Regions from separate parts of the Rossellomorea sp. ABR4_004 genome, predicted to be linked through region 3. Evidence: a T-box and tRNA genes for the amino acid it is inferred to sense, from the RefSeq annotation. Region 3 holds a T-box; the other regions hold tRNA genes.
What was found. A T-box is a leader RNA that pairs with one kind of tRNA and senses whether it is charged. The one in region 3 lies ahead of thrS (threonine--tRNA ligase), so its partner is inferred to be a tRNA-Thr.

Region 1: it has a tRNA-Thr gene. The T-box ahead of thrS (threonine--tRNA ligase) is inferred to sense a tRNA for this amino acid. The anticodon was not compared.
Region 2: it has a tRNA-Thr gene. The T-box ahead of thrS (threonine--tRNA ligase) is inferred to sense a tRNA for this amino acid. The anticodon was not compared.

Annotation. Positions count from the first base shown of each region.
Region 1 is NZ_JBSWVM010000001.1:1,905,407-1,912,864, reverse strand. Features, by position in the region: gene ACXAF2_RS09870 (metallophosphoesterase family protein) at 1-1,999, opposite strand, end outside; tRNA gene ACXAF2_RS09865 (tRNA-Glu) at 2,526-2,600, shown strand; tRNA gene ACXAF2_RS09860 (tRNA-Val) at 2,605-2,680, shown strand; tRNA gene ACXAF2_RS09855 (tRNA-Thr) at 2,800-2,875, shown strand; tRNA gene ACXAF2_RS09850 (tRNA-Lys) at 2,898-2,973, shown strand; tRNA gene ACXAF2_RS09845 (tRNA-Leu) at 3,012-3,096, shown strand; tRNA gene ACXAF2_RS09840 (tRNA-Gly) at 3,104-3,178, shown strand; tRNA gene ACXAF2_RS09835 (tRNA-Leu) at 3,184-3,272, shown strand; tRNA gene ACXAF2_RS09830 (tRNA-Arg) at 3,329-3,405, shown strand; tRNA gene ACXAF2_RS09825 (tRNA-Pro) at 3,413-3,489, shown strand; tRNA gene ACXAF2_RS09820 (tRNA-Ala) at 3,498-3,573, shown strand; tRNA gene ACXAF2_RS09815 (tRNA-Met) at 3,649-3,722, shown strand; tRNA gene ACXAF2_RS09810 (tRNA-Ile) at 3,751-3,824, shown strand; tRNA gene ACXAF2_RS09805 (tRNA-Ser) at 3,833-3,925, shown strand; tRNA gene ACXAF2_RS09800 (tRNA-Met) at 3,953-4,026, shown strand; tRNA gene ACXAF2_RS09795 (tRNA-Asp) at 4,145-4,221, shown strand; tRNA gene ACXAF2_RS09790 (tRNA-Phe) at 4,282-4,357, shown strand; tRNA gene ACXAF2_RS09785 (tRNA-Tyr) at 4,394-4,477, shown strand; tRNA gene ACXAF2_RS09780 (tRNA-Trp) at 4,504-4,577, shown strand; tRNA gene ACXAF2_RS09775 (tRNA-His) at 4,595-4,667, shown strand; tRNA gene ACXAF2_RS09770 (tRNA-Gln) at 4,676-4,750, shown strand; tRNA gene ACXAF2_RS09765 (tRNA-Cys) at 4,753-4,826, shown strand; tRNA gene ACXAF2_RS09760 (tRNA-Gly) at 4,836-4,909, shown strand; tRNA gene ACXAF2_RS09755 (tRNA-Ile) at 4,919-4,995, shown strand; tRNA gene ACXAF2_RS09750 (tRNA-Asn) at 5,005-5,079, shown strand; rRNA gene ACXAF2_RS09745 (16S ribosomal RNA) at 5,384-6,935, shown strand; rRNA gene ACXAF2_RS09740 (23S ribosomal RNA) at 7,160-7,458, shown strand, end outside.
Region 2 is NZ_JBSWVM010000001.1:1,423,038-1,430,495, forward strand. Features, by position in the region: tRNA gene ACXAF2_RS07460 (tRNA-Glu) at 541-612, opposite strand; tRNA gene ACXAF2_RS07465 (tRNA-Ser) at 619-709, opposite strand; tRNA gene ACXAF2_RS07470 (tRNA-Asn) at 717-791, opposite strand; tRNA gene ACXAF2_RS07475 (tRNA-Ile) at 801-877, opposite strand; tRNA gene ACXAF2_RS07480 (tRNA-Gly) at 893-966, opposite strand; tRNA gene ACXAF2_RS07485 (tRNA-His) at 987-1,062, opposite strand; tRNA gene ACXAF2_RS07490 (tRNA-Phe) at 1,085-1,160, opposite strand; tRNA gene ACXAF2_RS07495 (tRNA-Asp) at 1,212-1,288, opposite strand; tRNA gene ACXAF2_RS07500 (tRNA-Met) at 1,408-1,481, opposite strand; tRNA gene ACXAF2_RS07505 (tRNA-Ser) at 1,506-1,598, opposite strand; tRNA gene ACXAF2_RS07510 (tRNA-Ile) at 1,615-1,691, opposite strand; tRNA gene ACXAF2_RS07515 (tRNA-Met) at 1,696-1,772, opposite strand; tRNA gene ACXAF2_RS07520 (tRNA-Ala) at 1,849-1,924, opposite strand; tRNA gene ACXAF2_RS07525 (tRNA-Pro) at 1,931-2,007, opposite strand; tRNA gene ACXAF2_RS07530 (tRNA-Arg) at 2,014-2,090, opposite strand; tRNA gene ACXAF2_RS07535 (tRNA-Leu) at 2,161-2,249, opposite strand; tRNA gene ACXAF2_RS07540 (tRNA-Gly) at 2,261-2,335, opposite strand; tRNA gene ACXAF2_RS07545 (tRNA-Leu) at 2,344-2,428, opposite strand; tRNA gene ACXAF2_RS07550 (tRNA-Lys) at 2,469-2,544, opposite strand; tRNA gene ACXAF2_RS07555 (tRNA-Thr) at 2,575-2,650, opposite strand; tRNA gene ACXAF2_RS07560 (tRNA-Val) at 2,745-2,820, opposite strand; rRNA gene rrf (5S ribosomal RNA) at 2,831-2,947, opposite strand; rRNA gene ACXAF2_RS07570 (23S ribosomal RNA) at 3,246-6,182, opposite strand; rRNA gene ACXAF2_RS07575 (16S ribosomal RNA) at 6,381-7,458, opposite strand, start outside.
Region 3 is NZ_JBSWVM010000003.1:64,159-71,616, forward strand. Features, by position in the region: gene ACXAF2_RS17405 (GNAT family N-acetyltransferase) at 1-423, opposite strand, end outside; gene pyrH (UMP kinase) at 469-1,197, opposite strand; gene thrS (threonine--tRNA ligase) at 1,391-2,614, opposite strand; T-box leader at 2,666-2,889, opposite strand; T-box leader at 2,924-3,145, opposite strand; gene ACXAF2_RS17420 (undecaprenyl-diphosphate phosphatase) at 3,217-4,038, opposite strand; gene ACXAF2_RS17425 (hypothetical protein) at 4,081-4,395, opposite strand; gene ACXAF2_RS17430 (YitT family protein) at 4,601-5,476, opposite strand; gene ACXAF2_RS17435 (ATP-binding protein) at 5,902-7,155, shown strand; gene ACXAF2_RS17440 (hypothetical protein) at 7,287-7,458, shown strand, end outside.

The sequences.
Region 1 (7,458 bases), on a different contig from region 3:
AAGACTCGCTGACATTTAGATAACGTATGTTTTCCTTCCATAAATAGTCAGTTGGAACCCTACCTTCCTGTTCCTCCCGAAATAGATCAAACTGATGATTACTGTAGCGGTAGATCGTGCGATTGGTCCTTTTTCTGGCATTCAAGCCGATGATGAATTTCATGACGGCGCCCCAAAACCCTGTATAGCTCATATTCTTGATAGGGCTGCTTGTAAACTGATGAATCTTCAATCTGCGGCCATTGCGAAAGGTAACGTCGGATTGTACGGATGAAGCCGAATGAACATCACCGGATAAGATGATGCAGTCGCTTTGGTTCCAGGCGGCTATCTGATGAAGTAAGTTACTGAAGCCTTTCCCATTGTACTTCCAGGCTTCTAGATCAAAATTATTTTGTACAGGTAAACCAAACGTCGTGAGGGGGAGCATGTAGTCATGGAGAAAGTTATCGATCAATCCAATTCCATAAAGAGGAGAGGGGGATACCATGATCAGGGATTCTCCTTTGTTCCATCCTGACGCTGCCAGTTTAGTCGAAATCCGGTTCCACCCCTCTCGATGAAGAAGGTTTGGACTATATCGTTCCTCGTCTATCCTTGTACCAACCTTCACAGGCTTTGGTTTATTTACATAACCGCGCTGGGTTCTGGTATCGAGAAAAACGGCTTTCGGGGTAGTGGGTGCGGTATAATGCCAAGAATCATAGTTCCAAAGGGAATGTATCCAGTTGGAGTGGGGGAGGGATCCAGGTTGTAGCGAATCAAAATAGGTTTGCATGGTTTGACCGAAATGGGTAAACGTATCAGGCTCATTCCCCCAACTTTGAAAAAGCCAGTAGGATGACAAACCGTTACTAATGACATGTCTCCCCAATGGAGCGTTCCATACACCCCTTTTCCAATCCTGTGTCAGATTCCAATCATCGGTTATATCATGGTCGTCAAACATCATATAGGTCGGTGTATTGGCTAATACTCTTCTGACAGAGTATAGACCTTCTTCCAGTTTAGTCAGTTCTTTCAACTGCTTTTGATAGCGTGCTTGAAGCTGTCGATATTCCGACTTATGCTCCTTGGTTTCTGGATCTTTAAAGACAAAATAGAATTCATTCTTATCCATTGCTTCTTGAAAGGTTTCGAACATTCCTTCCTTGTGTGCAAGTTCCCATAATGAGGGATTCCACGACAAAATATACATGGCTGCATAATCACTGAAGCTGAACAGATGATTGGCAGCTTTTCTGGACGTGAATTTGCAAAAGTGTTCCGTCATATATTGCCTGCCATTGATCTGCTTAAGTCCCTGCTTAAAAGGATCTTCTTTTAAGCGTGGTTCAATGGAACCAAGGTCTTCTTCTTGTCCCACCAGTTCTTTACCGAACCTTGTGATGATCTTAAATAGGGGATCTGCTACATCATCGGCATATATTTGATCTCCCATTAAAAATAGAGAGGATGGTCTATCGGCATTATTGAAGGTTGACGCAATGGTTTTATCCGCTTGAACCAATACATCTGTTCCAACACCGTGAAGCTTTCGACAGGATCCGTATAGAATATTCGATGTATTTCCTTCGTTCATATAAAAGGTTGGGTATGCGAGATTTTCGTAGACAATCGAGTGTGGATGAGTGGGGGAAAGTAAGTCAAAGCTGCCGAGGTCCAGTGTTTCCGCACTATTTTCAAACAATAAATTGTATCCCAGTAATTTATTAGTAGGAAAGGATCCGGCATGTGGAGATACGTTTATTATACTTATATATAAGTTCTTTCCTGCTTGTACCGTTTTCGTCTTAGTCTCACAGGCTATTCTTTTATAGTCATAAAGATGAGAATGGTCCCCTTGTTTAATCTTGAATAACTCTGCTTTAATATCATACGGCTTGCTCAATGCAATCCAAATAGAAGCTTGTGCAGTCTCCACCCGACGAACAATCGGCCCGCACAGTATCGTTGGAAGCTCCATGAATCCATCACCCCATTTATAATCTATTACCATCGTATTCAACTCCCAAAGAGATGGTGTAAACAAGCTTACACCTGAAAGTCCGTTCCTTATCACTTTAAAGCGAAAGGGACGGACCTCTTTTGGATATCTACATTTGAATTTATTGAGAAATACTAATTTCCAACTACACTATTCTTCATCATCCCTCTAAATTCCAATGCCCAAAGTTGGTTAGATATTAAAACGCTCTATATCTATGTTGATGAAAGAAAACAAGGCCTATCATTAACTGAAATGATGGAAGGAGATTAGTGGGAGTTGATCAATTTCACTAAATAGGGGAGGGATTATGAAAAGTTTTCACGATGAATTAGAAATCAATAATAAAATTGGAGAGATTATTAAATTCACTATTGATATAAACTTTAAATATGTGGTATATTCTTTTTCGGCTTACAAAAATATTAAGCTGAGTATCGTGAAAAAAGTTTTCGTTTTTTTGTTAACTAGAAGTTGACTTCTACGAAATTAGCTGATATAGTTATACATGTCCTTAAGCGGGACGCTTTAACAATACGGCCCATTGGTCAAGCGGTTAAGACACCGCCCTTTCACGGCGGTAACACGGGTTCGAATCCCGTATGGGTCACCAATATGGAGGATTAGCTCAGCTGGGAGAGCATCTGCCTTACAAGCAGAGGGTCGGCGGTTCGATCCCGTCATCCTCCACCAAGTTTCTTTACGAAAGTAAAGTAAACTTCATTTGATTTGCCCGTCAGCAAAATATCTTTCCTTGAACTGCTCTGGTGACCTGGATTCCCAATAAGTAGTTTTCATCTGAAATTAAACATGCCGGTGTAGCTCAACTGGTAGAGCAACTGACTTGTAATCAGTAGGTTGGGGGTTCAAGTCCTCTTGCCGGCACCATTTGGTTTTTTACAATAAAGATGAGCCATTAGCTCAGTTGGTAGAGCATCTGACTTTTAATCAGAGGGTCGAAGGTTCGAGTCCTTCATGGCTCACCAAAGATTTTCGTGAATGCGAAATATCTGAATTTTTTTATGCGGGTGTGGCGGAATTGGCAGACGCACCAGACTTAGGATCTGGCGCCGCAAGGCGTGGGGGTTCAAGTCCCTTCACCCGCACCATTTATTTGCGGAAGTAGTTCAGTGGTAGAACACCACCTTGCCAAGGTGGGGGTCGCGGGTTCGAATCCCGTCTTCCGCTCCAGACTTGCCGGGGTGGCGGAACTGGCAGACGCACAGGACTTAAAATCCTGCGGTAGGTGACTACCGTACCGGTTCGATTCCGGTCCTCGGCACCAAAGTTTTTTGCTTCAGCAAAATAACTTTCCTTGCTTAGTGTTTAATGAATTGTTTAGCGCCCGTAGCTCAATTGGATAGAGCGTTTGACTACGGATCAAAAGGTTAGGGGTTCGACTCCTCTCGGGCGCGCCATATATTTCGGGAAGTAGCTCAGCTTGGTAGAGCACTTGGTTTGGGACCAAGGGGTCGCAGGTTCGAATCCTGTCTTCCCGACCACCTTATTTGGGGCCTTAGCTCAGCTGGGAGAGCGCCTGCTTTGCACGCAGGAGGTCAGCGGTTCGATCCCGCTAGGCTCCACCAGGTTTTTTACGAGAGTAAACAAACCTCATTGAATCTTGCTTGATCAAGGTTCATATTGAATAGTAAACGTTTCGTGGCGGTGTAGCTCAGCTGGCTAGAGCGTACGGTTCATACCCGTGAGGTCGGGGGTTCGATCCCCTCCGCCGCTATTACTAAATACATGACGCACGATTATAAGGACCCTTAGCTCAGTTGGTTAGAGCAGACGGCTCATAACCGTCCGGTCGTAGGTTCGAGTCCTACAGGGTCCATTATACACGGAGGAATACCCAAGTCCGGCTGAAGGGATCGGTCTTGAAAACCGACAGGGGTGTAACAGCCCGCGGGGGTTCGAATCCCCCTTCCTCCTCCATATTTACCTTTACAATATTTATATCGTCGCGGGGTGGAGCAGTTCGGTAGCTCGTCGGGCTCATAACCCGAAGGTCGCAGGTTCAAATCCTGTCCCCGCAATACCATTTTTGACTCATTTTATGATTAGGCCATTACTAATTCTTGATGAGTCGCGCATGGATAGTTATTTTCGCTATCGCGAGGTAATGAAACCTATTTTACTGACGCAAAAAGCTTTGGTCCGGTAGTTCAGTTGGTTAGAATGCCTGCCTGTCACGCAGGAGGTCGCGGGTTCGAGTCCCGTCCGGACCGCCATTTTCAATTACTTAGTAATAAGAAGTTGGTAATTTGATAATTTAATCTTCTATATAATATGGCTCAGTAGCTCAGTTGGTAGAGCAATGGACTGAAAATCCATGTGTCGGCGGTTCGATTCCGTCCTGAGCCACCATTTATACTTAAGAGCCTTTAAGTATTTCTTTTATTTGGAGGGGTAGCGAAGTGGCTAAACGCGGCGGACTGTAAATCCGCTCCTTCGGGTTCGGCAGTTCGAATCTGCCCCCCTCCACCATTTTTAAATAAAACTCTCTATTATATAGGGGCATAGTTTAACGGTAGAACGAAGGTCTCCAAAACCTTTGGTGTGGGTTCGATTCCTACTGCCCCTGCCAAAGATATGTTAAACATGGCGATTGTGGCGAAGTGGTTAACGCACCTGATTGTGGTTCAGGCATTCGTGGGTTCGATTCCCATCAGTCGCCCTTTATATTGGGCTATAGCCAAGCGGTAAGGCATCGCACTTTGACTGCGACATGCGTTGGTTCGAATCCAGCTAGCCCAGCCAACGGCGGCATAGCCAAGTGGTAAGGCAGAGGTCTGCAAAACCTTTATCACCGGTTCAAATCCGGTTGCCGCCTCCAATGATTTATGCGGGTGTAGTTTAGTGGTAAAACCTCAGCCTTCCAAGCTGATGATGAGGGTTCGATTCCCTTCACCCGCTCCAACTATTTATGGGCCTATAGCTCAGCTGGTTAGAGCGCACGCCTGATAAGCGTGAGGTCGGTGGTTCGAGTCCACTTAGGCCCACCATAATATTATTCCGCAGTAGCTCAGTGGTAGAGCTATCGGCTGTTAACCGATCGGTCGCAAGTTCGAATCTTGCCTGCGGAGCCATTTTCTTCATTATAGAAAATGGAGTGGTTCTCAAATATTTTTTTGAGAAATTTTCAAAAAGAAGTTGACTTCTGCGAAGTCAACTGATAAAGTATTATTTGTTGCCATTAACGGACAATGAAAACACGACAAACTTGATCAAAACTTCTTGAAAAAAGTTATTGACACCAAGTTGATGAACGTGTAATGTAATAAGGGTCGCTTCAAACAGAAGCACTTACACATTGAACCTTGAAAACTGAACAAAACAAGACAATACGTCAACGTTAATTCTAGATTTATTTTTAAAGAGCTATTCAAACTTTTATCGGAGAGTTTGATCCTGGCTCAGGACGAACGCTGGCGGCGTGCCTAATACATGCAAGTCGAGCGGACTGATGGGAGCTTGCTCCCATCAGTCAGCGGCGGACGGGTGAGTAACACGTGGGTAACCTGCCTGTAAGACTGGGATAACTCCGGGAAACCGGGGCTAATACCGGATAACTCATTTCCTCGCATGAGGAAATGTTGAAAGGTGGCTTTTAGCTATCACTTACAGATGGACCCGCGGCGCATTAGCTAGTTGGTGAGGTAACGGCTCACCAAGGCGACGATGCGTAGCCGACCTGAGAGGGTGATCGGCCACACTGGGACTGAGACACGGCCCAGACTCCTACGGGAGGCAGCAGTAGGGAATCTTCCGCAATGGACGAAAGTCTGACGGAGCAACGCCGCGTGAGTGATGAAGGTTTTCGGATCGTAAAACTCTGTTGTTAGGGAAGAACAAGTACCGTTCGAATAGGGCGGTACCTTGACGGTACCTAACCAGAAAGCCACGGCTAACTACGTGCCAGCAGCCGCGGTAATACGTAGGTGGCAAGCGTTGTCCGGAATTATTGGGCGTAAAGCGCGCGCAGGTGGTTCCTTAAGTCTGATGTGAAAGCCCACGGCTCAACCGTGGAGGGTCATTGGAAACTGGGGGACTTGAGTGCAGAAGAGGAAAGTGGAATTCCAAGTGTAGCGGTGAAATGCGTAGATATTTGGAGGAACACCAGTGGCGAAGGCGACTTTCTGGTCTGTAACTGACACTGAGGCGCGAAAGCGTGGGGAGCAAACAGGATTAGATACCCTGGTAGTCCACGCCGTAAACGATGAGTGCTAAGTGTTAGGGGGTTTCCGCCCCTTAGTGCTGCAGCTAACGCATTAAGCACTCCGCCTGGGGAGTACGGTCGCAAGACTGAAACTCAAAGGAATTGACGGGGGCCCGCACAAGCGGTGGAGCATGTGGTTTAATTCGAAGCAACGCGAAGAACCTTACCAGGTCTTGACATCCTCTGACAACCCTAGAGATAGGGCTTTCCCCTTCGGGGGACAGAGTGACAGGTGGTGCATGGTTGTCGTCAGCTCGTGTCGTGAGATGTTGGGTTAAGTCCCGCAACGAGCGCAACCCTTGATCTTAGTTGCCAGCATTCAGTTGGGCACTCTAAGATGACTGCCGGTGACAAACCGGAGGAAGGTGGGGATGACGTCAAATCATCATGCCCCTTATGACCTGGGCTACACACGTGCTACAATGGACGGTACAAAGGGCAGCAAGACCGCGAGGTTTAGCCAATCCCATAAAACCGTTCTCAGTTCGGATTGTAGGCTGCAACTCGCCTACATGAAGCTGGAATCGCTAGTAATCGCGGATCAGCATGCCGCGGTGAATACGTTCCCGGGCCTTGTACACACCGCCCGTCACACCACGAGAGTTTGTAACACCCGAAGTCGGTGAGGTAACCTTTTGGAGCCAGCCGCCTAAGGTGGGACAGATGATTGGGGTGAAGTCGTAACAAGGTAGCCGTATCGGAAGGTGCGGCTGGATCACCTCCTTTCTAAGGAAGATTTAACTAAACGTTTGACACGTCGAAGTTTTGTTCAGTTTTGATGGTTTAATAAGGTTTTTTGCGAAAGCAAAATAACCGTCCATCAAAACTTTTTGTCTCTTACGAGATCAAAATGTGTTTGTTCTTTGAAAACTAGATAAAGATAAATTGATAGTCAAGAAATTACCGAGTATCGCCATTTTAGGTTTTAAACCTGATGTAACAACCAATTCGGTTAAGTTATGAAGGGCGCACGGTGGATGCCTTGGCACTAGGAGCCGACGAAGGACGGGACTAACACCGATATGCTTTGGGGAGCTGTAAGTGAGCTTTGATCCAGAGATTTCCGAATGGGGGAACCCATTGTTCGTAATGGAACAATATCCTTACTTGAATACATAGAGTATGGAAGGCAGACCCAGGGAACTGAAACATCTAAGTACCTGGAGGAAGAGAAAGCAATTGCGATTCCCTGAGTAGCGGCGAGCGAAACGGGATGTAGCCCAAACCAAGAGGCTTGCCTCTTGGGGTT
Region 2 (7,458 bases), on a different contig from region 3:
GTGAGAAGGATGGCGGTGTCGAATGGAGGAGCGATTAGGAATGGATGATCAATCTGGCAGTTGCTGCATGCTTAGGAAAGATGAAACCTGTTTTAATGGACAATAAAGAAGAAATCATTCATGAGGGTTACTGAATACTTTAAGAAGATTAATAGGGAGATTAAGAGGTAGTTGATGTATTTTATTCTTCGAGGACCTGTTCTCTCATATCCTCCGTTTGTTGTATTGAAAAATTAGAGCTGAAAAGAAGAGGGTAGAAGTTGATAATAAAGTGATCAAAGTCGATAATATATGTTGGAAAGTCGATAATATATGTTGGAAAGTCGATAATAAAGCGAGCAATGTCGATAATATATCCCTCTTACAGAAGTAGTAACATGCTTTCTTATGTAAAACCGCAATTATAGTCCCAATCCCGACTACATTTTCAATTAAATTGCTTCATTTAGTTGTGTTATTAGTTTATTTTTAATAAAATGACCACCCATTCTACTTTGTATAACAAAAAAAGACTATCAAAAATGATAGTCTTTTTTCAGATGACCCATACGGGATTCGAACCCGTGTTACCGCCGTGAAAGGGCGGTGTCTTAACCGCTTGACCAATGGGCCATAATATGGCGGAGAAGGAGGGATTTGAACCCTCGCGCCGGTTGCCCGACCTACACCCTTAGCAGGGGCGCCTCTTCAGCCACTTGAGTACTTCCCCATATGATTGGCTCCGCAGGCAAGATTCGAACTTGCGACCGATCGGTTAACAGCCGATAGCTCTACCACTGAGCTACTGCGGAATAATGAAATGGTGGGCCTAAGTGGACTCGAACCACCGACCTCACGCTTATCAGGCGTGCGCTCTAACCAGCTGAGCTATAGGCCCATTAAGAGTAATAATTGGAGCGGGTGAAGGGAATCGAACCCTCATCATCAGCTTGGAAGGCTGAGGTTTTACCACTAAACTACACCCGCACGATTTATATAAGAGAATATGGGGCGACTGATGGGAATCGAACCCACGAATGCCTGAACCACAATCAGGTGCGTTAACCACTTCGCCACAATCGCCATAATGTCTTCAAATAGAAAATGGTGGCTCAGGACGGAATCGAACCGCCGACACATGGATTTTCAGTCCATTGCTCTACCAACTGAGCTACTGAGCCTTACTTGAAGTAAAGTATTCAATTATGAACCATCATCTTATAAAAAGAAAATGGCGGTCCGGACGGGACTCGAACCCGCGACCTCCTGCGTGACAGGCAGGCATTCTAACCAACTGAACTACCGGACCAAAGCTTTTTGCGTAAGCAAAATAGGTTTCATTACCTTGACGTTAGTCAAAATAACTATCCATGCGTGACTCATAAAGGATTATTGATAACCCTTTATAAAACCGAGTCAAAAATGGTATTGCGGGGACAGGATTTGAACCTGCGACCTTCGGGTTATGAGCCCGACGAGCTACCGAACTGCTCCACCCCGCGACGATATAAGATTTAAAGAGAAAATGGAGGAGGAAAGGGGATTCGAACCCCTGCGGGCTTTGACACCCCTGTCGGTTTTCAAGACCGATCCCTTCAGCCGGACTTGGGTATTCCTCCGTATTGAAATGGTACTTGGTGGACCTTGTAGGACTCGAACCTACGACCGGACGGTTATGAGCCGTCTGCTCTAACCAACTGAGCTAAAGGTCCCTATTGGTAGCGGCGGAGGGGATCGAACCCCCGACCTCACGGGTATGAACCGTACGCTCTAGCCAGCTGAGCTACACCGCCAAGATACATTTTTTATCAAATTAATTGATAGATGATTTCTCGAAAATCAATGTTGATTCTGCTTTCACAGAAAAATTGGTGGAGCCTAGCGGGATCGAACCGCTGACCTCCTGCGTGCAAAGCAGGCGCTCTCCCAGCTGAGCTAAGGCCCCAAGAAGTGGTCGGGAAGACAGGATTCGAACCTGCGACCCCTTGGTCCCAAACCAAGTGCTCTACCAAGCTGAGCTACTTCCCGATAATATGGCGCGCCCGAGAGGAGTCGAACCCCTAACCTTTTGATCCGTAGTCAAACGCTCTATCCAATTGAGCTACGGGCGCATAATTTTATTATTTTTCCTTATCTGCTGGTGCAAATCAAGGAAAGATTTTTTGCTAGCGCAAAAATCTTTGGTGCCGAGGACCGGAATCGAACCGGTACGGTAGTCACCTACCGCAGGATTTTAAGTCCTGTGCGTCTGCCAGTTCCGCCACCCCGGCATAAAATCTTCTGGAGCGGAAGACGGGATTCGAACCCGCGACCCCCACCTTGGCAAGGTGGTGTTCTACCACTGAACTACTTCCGCAAAATGAATGGTGCGGGTGAAGGGACTTGAACCCCCACGCCTTGCGGCGCCAGATCCTAAGTCTGGTGCGTCTGCCAATTCCGCCACACCCGCATGATATAAATGGTAAGATATTTTGCTGTGCAAAAATCTTTGGTGAGCCATGAAGGACTCGAACCTTCGACCCTCTGATTAAAAGTCAGATGCTCTACCAACTGAGCTAATGGCTCATCTTAATAAAGATGATATTAAGACCAAAATGGTGCCGGCAAGAGGACTTGAACCCCCAACCTACTGATTACAAGTCAGTTGCTCTACCAGTTGAGCTACACCGGCATGTATGATTGGTTTTCATATAAGAAAATTTAAGGAGAGATATTTTGTTGACGCAAAAATAAAATGAAGTTTATTTTACTTTCGTAAAAAAACTTGGTGGAGGATGACGGGATCGAACCGCCGACCCTCTGCTTGTAAGGCAGATGCTCTCCCAGCTGAGCTAATCCTCCAAAATATAAAGCCTGGCGACGTCCTACTCTCACAGGGGGAGATCCCCCAACTACCATCGGCGCTGAAGAGCTTAACTTCCGTGTTCGGCATGGGAACGGGTGTGACCTCTTCGCCATTGTCACCAGACTATTTCTTGTCTCTTTTTTAAGGACAAGTATTATTATATCGTGTAGATATAATTTTTCAAGGCTTTTTTATATTTTCGTATAAAATTTATTCCCTGAAAACTAGATAAAGAATTGATGTCAAGAAAGCCGAATATCGACCAATTGTTGCACCTACTTCTTCAAGCAGATACCATTCCAGCTCCGGCGGCTAGAGACTCGAGGTCATTTCAGTTCAATCAGCTGAGGGTAAAAGGCACCCTCTTCTGATTGCCCAGAAATGCTTGTCGTCTCTGTTCAAGCCGCCTCCGCTTTATAGTGTGGTTAAGTCCTCGATCGATTAGTATCAGTCAACTCCACATGTCGCCATGCTTCCATCTCTGACCTATCTACCTAGTCATCTTCTAGGGATCTTACTCACATACGTGATGGGAAATCTCATCTCGAGGGGGGCTTCATGCTTAGATGCTTTCAGCACTTATCCCTTCCGCACATAGCTACCCAGCGATGCCTTTGGCAAGACAACTGGTACACCAGCGGTGCGTCCATCCCGGTCCTCTCGTACTAAGGACAGCTCCTCTCAAATTTCCTGCGCCCACGACGGATAGGGACCGAACTGTCTCACGACGTTCTGAACCCAGCTCGCGTACCGCTTTAATGGGCGAACAGCCCAACCCTTGGGACCGACTACAGCCCCAGGATGCGATGAGCCGACATCGAGGTGCCAAACCTCCCCGTCGATGTGGACTCTTGGGGGAGATAAGCCTGTTATCCCCGGGGTAGCTTTTATCCGTTGAGCGATGGCCCTTCCATGCGGAACCACCGGATCACTAAGCCCGACTTTCGTCCCTGCTCGACTTGTAGGTCTCGCAGTCAAGCTCCCTTGTGCCTTTACACTCTGCGAATGATTTCCAACCATTCTGAGGGAACCTTTGGGCGCCTCCGTTACTCTTTAGGAGGCGACCGCCCCAGTCAAACTGCCCACCTGACACTGTCTCCCACCCCGATAAGGGGCGCGGGTTAGAATTTCAATACAGCCAGGGTAGTATCCCACCGATGCCTCCACCGAAGCTGGCGCTCCGGCTTCCAAGGCTCCTACCTATCCTGTACAAGCTGTACCAAAATTCAATATCAGGCTACAGTAAAGCTCCACGGGGTCTTTCCGTCCTGTCGCGGGTAACCTGCATCTTCACAGGTACTATAATTTCACCGAGTCTCTCGTTGAGACAGTGCCCAGATCGTTACGCCTTTCGTGCGGGTCGGAACTTACCCGACAAGGAATTTCGCTACCTTAGGACCGTTATAGTTACGGCCGCCGTTTACTGGGGCTTCGATTCGCACCTTCGCTTGCGCTAAGCACTCCTCTTAACCTTCCAGCACCGGGCAGGCGTCAGCCCCTATACTTCGCCTTACGGCTTCGCAGAGACCTGTGTTTTTGCTAAACAGTCGCCTGGGCCTATTCACTGCGGCTCTCTCGGGCTTGCACCCTACCAGAGCACCCCTTCTCCCGAAGTTACGGGGTCATTTTGCCGAGTTCCTTAACGAGAGTTCTCTCGCTCACCTTAGGATTCTCTCCTCGCCTACCTGTGTCGGTTTGCGGTACGGGCACCTTTTTCCTCGCTAGAGGCTTTTCTTGGCAGTGTGGAATCAGGAACTTCGCTACTATAATTCGCTCGCTATCACAGCTCAGCCTTATGCGATGATGGGATTTGCCTCATCATCAGCCTAACTGCTTAGACGCACATATCCAGCAGTGCGCTTACCCTATCCTCCTGCGTCCCCCCATTGCTCAAACGGAAAAGAGGTGGTACAGGAATATCAACCTGTTGTCCATCGTCTACGCCTATCGGCCTCGACTTAGGTCCCGACTAACCCTGAGCGGACGAGCCTTCCTCAGGAAACCTTAGGCATTCGGTGGATGGGATTCTCACCCATCTTTCGCTACTCATACCGGCATTCTCACTTCTAAGCACTCCACCAGTCCTTACGGTCTAGCTTCGCAGTCCTTAGAACGCTCTCCTACCACTGACACCTAGAGGTGTCAATCCACAGCTTCGGTGATACGTTTAGCCCCGGTACATTTTCGGCGCAGAGTCACTCGACCAGTGAGCTATTACGCACTCTTTAAATGGTGGCTGCTTCTAAGCCAACATCCTGGTTGTCTAAGCAACTCCACATCCTTTTCCACTTAACGTATACTTTGGGACCTTAGCTGGTGGTCTGGGCTGTTTCCCTTTCGACTACGGATCTTATCACTCGCAGTCTGACTCCCATGGATAAGTCTTTGGCATTCGGAGTTTGTCTGAATTCGGTAACCCGATGAGGGCCCCTAGTCCAAACAGTGCTCTACCTCCAAGACTCTTACACATGAGGCTAGCCCTAAAGCTATTTCGGAGAGAACCAGCTATCTCCAAGTTCGATTGGAATTTCTCCGCTACCCACACCTCATCCCCGCACTTTTCAACGTGCGTGGGTTCGGACCTCCATTCAGTGTTACCTGAACTTCATCCTGGACATGGGTAGATCACCTGGTTTCGGGTCTACGACCACATACTCAATTCGCCCTATTCAGACTCGCTTTCGCTGCGGCTCCGTCTCATCGACTTAACCTTGCATGGGATCGTAACTCGCCGGTTCATTCTACAAAAGGCACGCCATCACCCGTTAACGGGCTCTGACTACTTGTAGGCACACGGTTTCAGGTTCTATTTCACTCCCCTTCCGGGGTGCTTTTCACCTTTCCCTCACGGTACTGGTTCACTATCGGTCACTAGGGAGTATTTAGCCTTGGGAGATGGTCCTCCCAGCTTCCGACGGGATTTCACGTGTCCCGCCGTACTCAGGATCCACTCAAGAGGGAATGAAGTTTCAACTACAGGGTTGTTACCTTCTTTGACGAGCCTTTCCAGACTTCTTCGTCTACTTCATTCCTTTGTAACTCCGTATAGAGTGTCCTACAACCCCAAGAGGCAAGCCTCTTGGTTTGGGCTACATCCCGTTTCGCTCGCCGCTACTCAGGGAATCGCAATTGCTTTCTCTTCCTCCAGGTACTTAGATGTTTCAGTTCCCTGGGTCTGCCTTCCATACTCTATGTATTCAAGTAAGGATATTGTTCCATTACGAACAATGGGTTCCCCCATTCGGAAATCTCTGGATCAAAGCTCACTTACAGCTCCCCAAAGCATATCGGTGTTAGTCCCGTCCTTCGTCGGCTCCTAGTGCCAAGGCATCCACCGTGCGCCCTTCATAACTTAACCGAATTGGTTGTTACATCAGGTTTAAAACCTAAAATGGCGATACTCGGTAATTTCTTGACTATCAATTATATCTTTATCTAGTTTTCAAAGAACAAACACATTTTGATCTCGTAAGAGACAAAAAGTTTTGATGGATATCAAACCATCAAAACTGAACAAAACTTCGACGTGTCAAACGTTTAGTTAAATCTTCCTTAGAAAGGAGGTGATCCAGCCGCACCTTCCGATACGGCTACCTTGTTACGACTTCACCCCAATCATCTGTCCCACCTTAGGCGGCTGGCTCCAAAAGGTTACCTCACCGACTTCGGGTGTTACAAACTCTCGTGGTGTGACGGGCGGTGTGTACAAGGCCCGGGAACGTATTCACCGCGGCATGCTGATCCGCGATTACTAGCGATTCCAGCTTCATGTAGGCGAGTTGCAGCCTACAATCCGAACTGAGAACGGTTTTATGGGATTGGCTAAACCTCGCGGTCTTGCTGCCCTTTGTACCGTCCATTGTAGCACGTGTGTAGCCCAGGTCATAAGGGGCATGATGATTTGACGTCATCCCCACCTTCCTCCGGTTTGTCACCGGCAGTCATCTTAGAGTGCCCAACTGAATGCTGGCAACTAAGATCAAGGGTTGCGCTCGTTGCGGGACTTAACCCAACATCTCACGACACGAGCTGACGACAACCATGCACCACCTGTCACTCTGTCCCCCGAAGGGGAAAGCCCTATCTCTAGGGTTGTCAGAGGATGTCAAGACCTGGTAAGGTTCTTCGCGTTGCTTCGAATTAAACCACATGCTCCACCGCTTGTGCGGGCCCCCGTCAATTCCTTTGAGTTTCAGTCTTGCGACCGTACTCCCCAGGCGGAGTGCTTAATGCGTTAGCTGCAGCACTAAGGGGCGGAAACCCCCTAACACTTAGCACTCATCGTTTACGGCGTGGACTACCAGGGTATCTAATCCTGTTTGCTCCCCACGCTTTCGCGCCTCAGTGTCAGTTACAGACCAGAAAGTCGCCTTCGCCACTGGTGTTCCTCCAAATATCTACGCATTTCACCGCTACACTTGGAATTCCACTTTCCTCTTCTGCACTCAAGTCCCCCAGTTTCCAATGACCCTCCACGGTTGAGCCGTGGGCTTTCACATCAGACTTAAGGAACCACCTGCGCGCGCTTTACGCCCAATAATTCCGGACAACGCTTGCCACCTACGTATTACCGCGGCTGCTGGCACGTAGTTAGCCGTGGCTTTCTGGTTAGGTACCGTCAAGGTACCGCCCTA
Region 3 (7,458 bases):
ATTTGTTTCTTGAATGAATGTTCCAATGGGTACGAAACCCACTTTCTTATACACCTTGATGGCACGATTATTGAAGGACGCTACGGACAAAGTCAAAGTTTCAGGAGCATATTTCGCGATTGAGAAATCAACCCCCGCCCTTGTGAACGCTTCGCCCTTTCCCTTTCCTGTAAGATTCGGATGCATGCCTAAACCGATATCAATAGTCGACTCATTTAATTCATTAAATGAGTAAAAACCAATCATTTCCCCTTGATCAAGTACAGCATAGGTTGAATTTCCTCGCTGACCTCCATCTAAAAATTCCGCCAAATCCTCTTCATCCGCTGTAAGATCATAAAATGCGTATTCACCATCATATTTCCATTGGTAGGCAATATGCTGAGCTTGCTCCTGAGTTATGATTTGAAAAGAAAAATCCATCTTTAGGTTCCCCCATCTTTATTTATGTAAATGAAATGGCCATGATCAAAGTCTTGTCTCTTCATGGTTGATCAGCGTTCCCCACTTCTCACCTGAGCATATTTTCTCCATGATTCCTGCCTGGTCAAAGTTAAATATGTGTACAGGGAGTTTATAGTCCCTTGCTAACAGTAGAGCTGATTGATCCATGACTTTAATATTATTCGTTACAACGTCATCGTAATTTAAATTATGGTACATCTTCGCCTTTTTATCCCGTTTAGGGTCACATGTGAAAACACCATCAACTCCCTGCTTTGCTACAAGGATGGCCTCACTATTCGTTTCGATGGCTCTCTGAACGCTAGGGTAATCAGTCGTTACGAAGGGTTGGCCGTTTCCTCCACCAAATATGACAATGTATCCTTTGTCAAGATGGTGAACGGCACGAAGGCGAATATATGGTTCGGCAACCGTTGATACAGGGATAGAAGTCATCACTCGAACTTCTTTGTCGGTCTTACTTTTCAACACACCTCTAAGCATTAAACTGTTGATGATGGTTCCGAGAGTTCCGATACTATCCGCTTCTACTCGCTCTATTCCCCAAGTATCTGCCAGACTTCCTCGAAATATATTGCCACCGCCCACAACTAAGGAAACTTCAATTCCCATATTGACGATTGACATGATTTCGCCTGCAATGTGATCAAGCTCTTCAGTGCCAAAATTATTTCCTTCCTTATCCGCCAACGCTCCACCACTTAATTTAATTAACACACGCTTGTATCTCATCACTATTCCTCCCCTGGACATAAAAAAAGAACTAAAAAGGGAATGACTACCCTTTTAGTTCTTTTTATAGGAGAAGAAATGCTGAAATATGATTGACGATTGATTAACATAGCTTCTCCCCCTCTCGCACTATTCAGAATTTTCCTTTTCTCATTATATAGAAAATACAGGAAATATTCAAGGGATGTTTCATTTAATTCGCCTTACTACTCAAGTCGTTTACCTCTTCTTTTAATTTCGCTATAACCTCCCTTATCTTCAACATACCTACATTTCCTTCCTTCCTCTTACGTAACGAAATAGTATCACACTCGACCTCCTTATCTCCTATTACCATCATATAAGGAACTTTTTGCATCTCTGCTTCTCTGATTTTCAGACCGACTTTTTCTACACGATCATCGACTTCTACCCTAAACCCTTCACTTTCTAATTGAGACTTCACATGTTGAGCATATTGGAAATGTGTGTCGGAAATCGGAAGAATTTTGACCTGATGGGGAGCTAACCAAAGAGGAAAATCTCCTCCAAAATGTTCAATGATGATTGCCATAAAGCGTTCGATCGAACCGTAAATCGCTCGATGAATCATAATCGGTCTGACTGTCCCATTGTTTTCCCCGATATATTCACACTCAAATTTTTCAGGCATTTGGAAATCAAGTTGAACTGTTCCACATTGCCAGCTTCTCCCAATGACATCCAATAGATGAAAGTCTATTTTTGGCCCGTAGAAAGCACCGTCTCCTTTATTAACATGATAATTGACTCCTCTCTCTTTCAACACACCTTCCAAATCTCCTTCAGCTTGATCCCATAATTCAACGGAGCCCATAAAATCTTCCGGTCGAGTCGAAAGCTCAACTTTATAGTCAAACCCGAATTTGCTATAGAAAAGATCGATAAGATCCAATACGTTATGAAGCTCCGACCGAATTTGATCTTCCCTTACAAATAGATGAGCATCATCTTGAGTGAAGGAACGGACTCTCAATAATCCACTTAATGAACCCGACAGCTCATGCCGATGGACTAATCCCAATTCACCGTATCGAAGGGGTAACTCCCTATAACTTCTTCTTTTACTTTTATAGATTAAGACTGCTCCCGGACAACTCATTGGCTTTATCGCATATTTCTGATCATCTACCTCTGAGAAATACATATTCTCATGGTAATGATCCCAGTGACCTGACTTTTCCCATAGCTCCTGCTTCATCATAATGGGAGTTCTAATCTCCTGGTATCCAGCTTTTCGATGTTCCCTCTTCCAAAATTCCTCTAACTCATTTCGTAATAGCATCCCTTTCGGTAAATAAAAGGGCATGCCGGGTGCCTCCTCCATCGATACAAATAGCTCCAACTCCTGACCTAATTTCCTGTGATTTCGTTTTTCCACTTCAGATTGAATTGACATTTTGTTTCCTCCTAATCAATTTTTTTATATAAAAAACCGCATTCATCCCTGTCAAGGGACGAATGCGGTCGTGGTACCACCCTAATTCCGAAGTGCTAAACTAAAGCCCTCCGCTCAAAGCTGATAACGGTTTTCCCGATTATGGATACTGACATTTCACCATAATAGCTCCGAGGTGGTAAATCACTTCCTTTTCTTCAGGGCTTTCAGCCATGTGACCCTGTTCTCTGGTAAGAAATACAAGAAATGATTCGTGTCCTCTTCATCACTTTATTATACAATTAATAAAAAAACCGCACCCATCCCTAACCAAGGGACGAGTGCGGTCGTGGTTCCACCCTAATTCAGAAGTGTAAGATATTACTCTTCGCTTAAGTAAGATAACGGTTTTCCCGATTATGGATACTGGCATTTCACCATAATAGCTCCGAGGTGGTAAATCATTCATTTCTCTTCAGGGCTCTCAGCCGGTGACCCTGCTCTCTGATCAAGAAAAAACGGAATGAATCATGTCCTCATCTTTGCTTTCGTATAGTATATTCAATTTAGAATAAATTTGTTATTGAAATTATATGGTAGTATTTTCTAACTGTCAAGAGTGTTTAAATATAAACAAGGAAAATAATCGCGACTAGAACAAGCCGGTAGATCGCAAAAGGTATTAGCTTGATTTTATTAATCACCTTCAGAAAAAAGTGTATCGACAGATAAGCAAATAGAAACGCACTTAAGAATCCAACCAATAGAAACGGTAAAAACTCAGGGGTAAAATACATCCAGTTCTTCATAAGAGAAAGCGAACTTGCTCCCAACATTATCGGAACCGCCATAATGAATGTGAAATCTGATGCTGCCCGGTAGCTTAATCCAAGTAAAACTCCTCCAGAAATGGTCGATCCCGACCGGGAAAAACCTGGCCATAATGATAAGCATTGAATAAGCCCGATCACCAGCGCTTTTTTATGTGTTATCTGATCCACATTCTCCACTGTGACGATCTTGGGACGATACAAATCCGCTGCAATCATGAGGAAAGCACCGATTGTTAAACCCGCCAGAACCGTATTTAGTGAAAAAAGATGCTCATCGATATAATCCTCAAATAACAAGCCTAGAATCACTGCAGGAATCAATCCAGCCAGTATATGGGTCAATTTTAAATTGGACGATTTATTTGCGGTACGGTGATTAAATCCGAGTAATTCTTTAAATCTCTCTTTAAATACAATGACAACTGCTAAAATTGAGCCTAGTTGGATCACAACTTTGAATGTATTTGCCGGATATTTACCCAATACTTCTTTCGATTGAATCCATAAATCGTCTACTACTATCATATGGCCAGTGGAAGATACAGGCGCAAACTCCGTTAACCCTTCGACCATACCCAATATAAATGCTTTTATTAACAAGATGAAGTCCATTTATCATTTCTCCTCTATCGTTTAATCATGTTGTCAATATGACTAAGATGAAAGATAGTTGGAGTGGTATTTCACGATGACCCCAAACCCGGTTGAATCCCCACGATAATGGGAAAATAGTCCGTCATTGGAAAGAGTGGGAGGAAATTGAGGCAGACTTCTATTAAAAGGCATTCTGCTTTTATCTTCTATTTTTTTCATCACAAGAGAAGGAGTTAATGAAAAAGAATCATCGTCAAGATAGGCAATCTGAGCTTGATCCTGAATGACTTCTTCTCCCCTATGAGTCTGAATATCGTATATCTGCTGGAAACATCCAAACGTGCAAATTAGCACAAGCAACATGGTTTTCATCACTCTCTTCCCCCTCTATCGTGATAATCTAGCTTATCATACTATAACCGCCAGGGGACGACAATAAGGAAATGTACGCTACTTATCAGAGCACTTCCAATATATTATTAGTCTGAATGTTCACGAAAAGAGCCTAATTCAATTTTCAGTTTTAAATCAATAAAAAGCACAGTATAGGGACTTCCCTCCACTGCGCTTTCTCTCATGTCTAATGAATATCTTTCTTCTTAAACCTCCCACCTCTTACCTCTGCTATATCAGCAATGGCAAGAAAGGCGGATGGATCATGTTCTGCAACGATGTCTTTCAGTTTCGCTTCCTCCAGACGAGTGATGACGCAGAATATCACTTTCTTATCATCTCCTGAAAAAGCACCTTCACCATTCAAATAGGTCACTCCTCTCCCCAGTCGGTGTAAGAGGGCATCACCGATTTCCTTGTGGTTTTCACTTATGATCCAAACCGATTTGGATTCATCCAGTCCTTTAATCGTAATATCTATCATTTTAAAAGCTACGTAATAGGCCAGAAGTGAATACATTGCTCTATCCCAGCTAAATACAAATCCGGCGGAAGCCAAAATGAACAGATTGACGAACATGATGATTTCACCGACAGAGAAGGGCAGCTTTTTACTTGATAAAATAGCAAGGATTTCCGTTCCATCAAGAGATCCGCCGTAACGAATGACCATACCCACTCCTATTCCCAGAACGATCCCTCCAAATAAAGAAGCCAGCAGAATGTCCTGGGTGAAGGCAGCTACCGGATGAAGAAATGTAGTTGAAATCGATAGTATGATAATTCCGTATAGTGTAGAGAATGCGAAGGTTTTTCCGATTTGTTTATAACCTATGAAGAAAAAGGGGATGTTAAGGATAAAGATGAAAAGACCAAGCTTAACGCCTGTAATATGTGAGAGCATAATCGAGACACCAACGATTCCTCCATCAATGACCTGGTTGGGAACTAGAAATATTTCAAGGCCAACCGCCATGATCATCGCCCCGATGGTGATGAGGACAGCTCTTTTCACTACCTCTTTAAGGGGAATCTTCTTATGCTTTATTTTCACTTGCTGCATTTGATTTATTACCTGTCCTTCAATCATCTTCATTCCTCCTCCAAAGAAAAACATCCCGTGACAACAACTGAACTCATCTCATTGGAATCAAAAATGATCTATGTAACATACACAATATCCTCTTCAAAGCCTACAAGAACCGGCTTGTATAACTTATATATTCTATTATCACCTTCAAAATACCTGCTTATAATGAGGGACGGACCTCTAAATGAGCGACATCCAACTTTCATTGACATAACAATACCTTGCTATCATCAAGTTATCTGGCCATTTTCTAATTGTCATTTCAAGGTCCGTCCCTCAGCAAATTTAATTTGACTCAAAGGGGAAAATGAAGTATTTTTAATACTTGTATATTCATATTTTGGATAAGCTGGAACTGTTTTCTGTTTCCAGGTAAATTAGGTTTTGGAGGCTTTTCTTTGATTACATTAATCAAAACTTTGTTGGTCAATATTACAATTTTATTTTCATTTACGTATAATGCTAATGTATTATTTCCATTTAAAGAAAAACAAGTTCCACATTTTAAACATAAAATCACTTATGGTCTTATTGCATCCTTTGGAGCTTTATTATGTATGCTTTATCCGATTGAAACCCTTGGAAAAACTCATTTCGACTTACGCATGATTGCCATTTTAATCGCAACGATCTACGCCGGATTATTATCAGGATCGATCGTTTTAGGATGCGTGATCATCTTCCGCTATTTAATAGGCGGTCCATATGTCATGGTTGGAATAACGGTCTCTGTCCTTGCGTTTGTAATAGGCATTCTCTTTCGGAGGATGTTATTAAATACACAATATAAATTATTGGGGAGTACAATTATCTTCCTGTTTCATTCATTGTTTTACATCACGATTATCAACAGCTTTATACCTATTCTTCATTTGACATTTTATTTAATTTATTTCACTGTTTTCTATTTTACTTTTGTTGCTCTTGTATTCATTATTGAACATTTGATTCACACGAACAGACAGATCGAAGAAATGGTGTATCTCGACAAATTGAACATGGTGGGACAGATGGCGGCTTCTATTGCCCATGAGATTCGCAATCCCCTTGCAACCGTAAGAGGATTCATACAACATCTAAGCGAGGACACCGAGGATGAACAGTTTAAAAGGTACTCCCCTCTTATTCTGAATGAATTAGATCGTACGAATAAAATCATCACAGACTACCTTAGCGTAGCAAGACCTAGTGAATTTCAGTTGTCTACACTCCACCTGGAAAGAGTGATTCAGGACTGTGTCGACTTACTAAGACCATTTGCCTCCTATTCGAATACATCGATACTGTTCCAGCAAAACGGCACCCATTATATTAAGGGTGATGAACATCATATGAAGCAAGCGATTATGAACGTCATCAAGAACGGAATTGAATCCATTGAGGAACATGGGGAAATCACCATCTTTATAAAAGAAGACTCTTCCAGGGACAATGTGGTTATCAATATTTCAGACACGGGAAAAGGAATGACTGGGGATGAGTTAAAAAAAATCGGCTTACCTTTTTACACCACGAAAACAAAAGGCACCGGCCTTGGAAGCATGGTGACGAACAAAATCATTCGTGAAATGGGTGGCATGATTGAGTACGAAAGTGAGTTGAATAAGGGTACACTCGTGAAAATTCTGCTCCCTCTCATAACCAAACAATAAACATAACCAAAAGCTTAGGATATTTTATCCTGAGCTTTTATATTAGAGTAATCTCCTCTCTCTTAATCTGTGATACACTTAATTTATCAAGATTTTCCAGGACTCTACAACCTGGTGGGAGGCTAAATACAATGAGTAAAAAATGGACATTCCTATTTCTAATAGGTGTAATCGTAACCCTTTGCATAATAACCATTCTCAATAAGCCTACAGAAAAAGATTTTACACTTTGGCTGCAAGAAGAATACACTATTGATTGCAATAAAGACTGCTCTATCATTGAATTGGACAGCGGGAATGGGA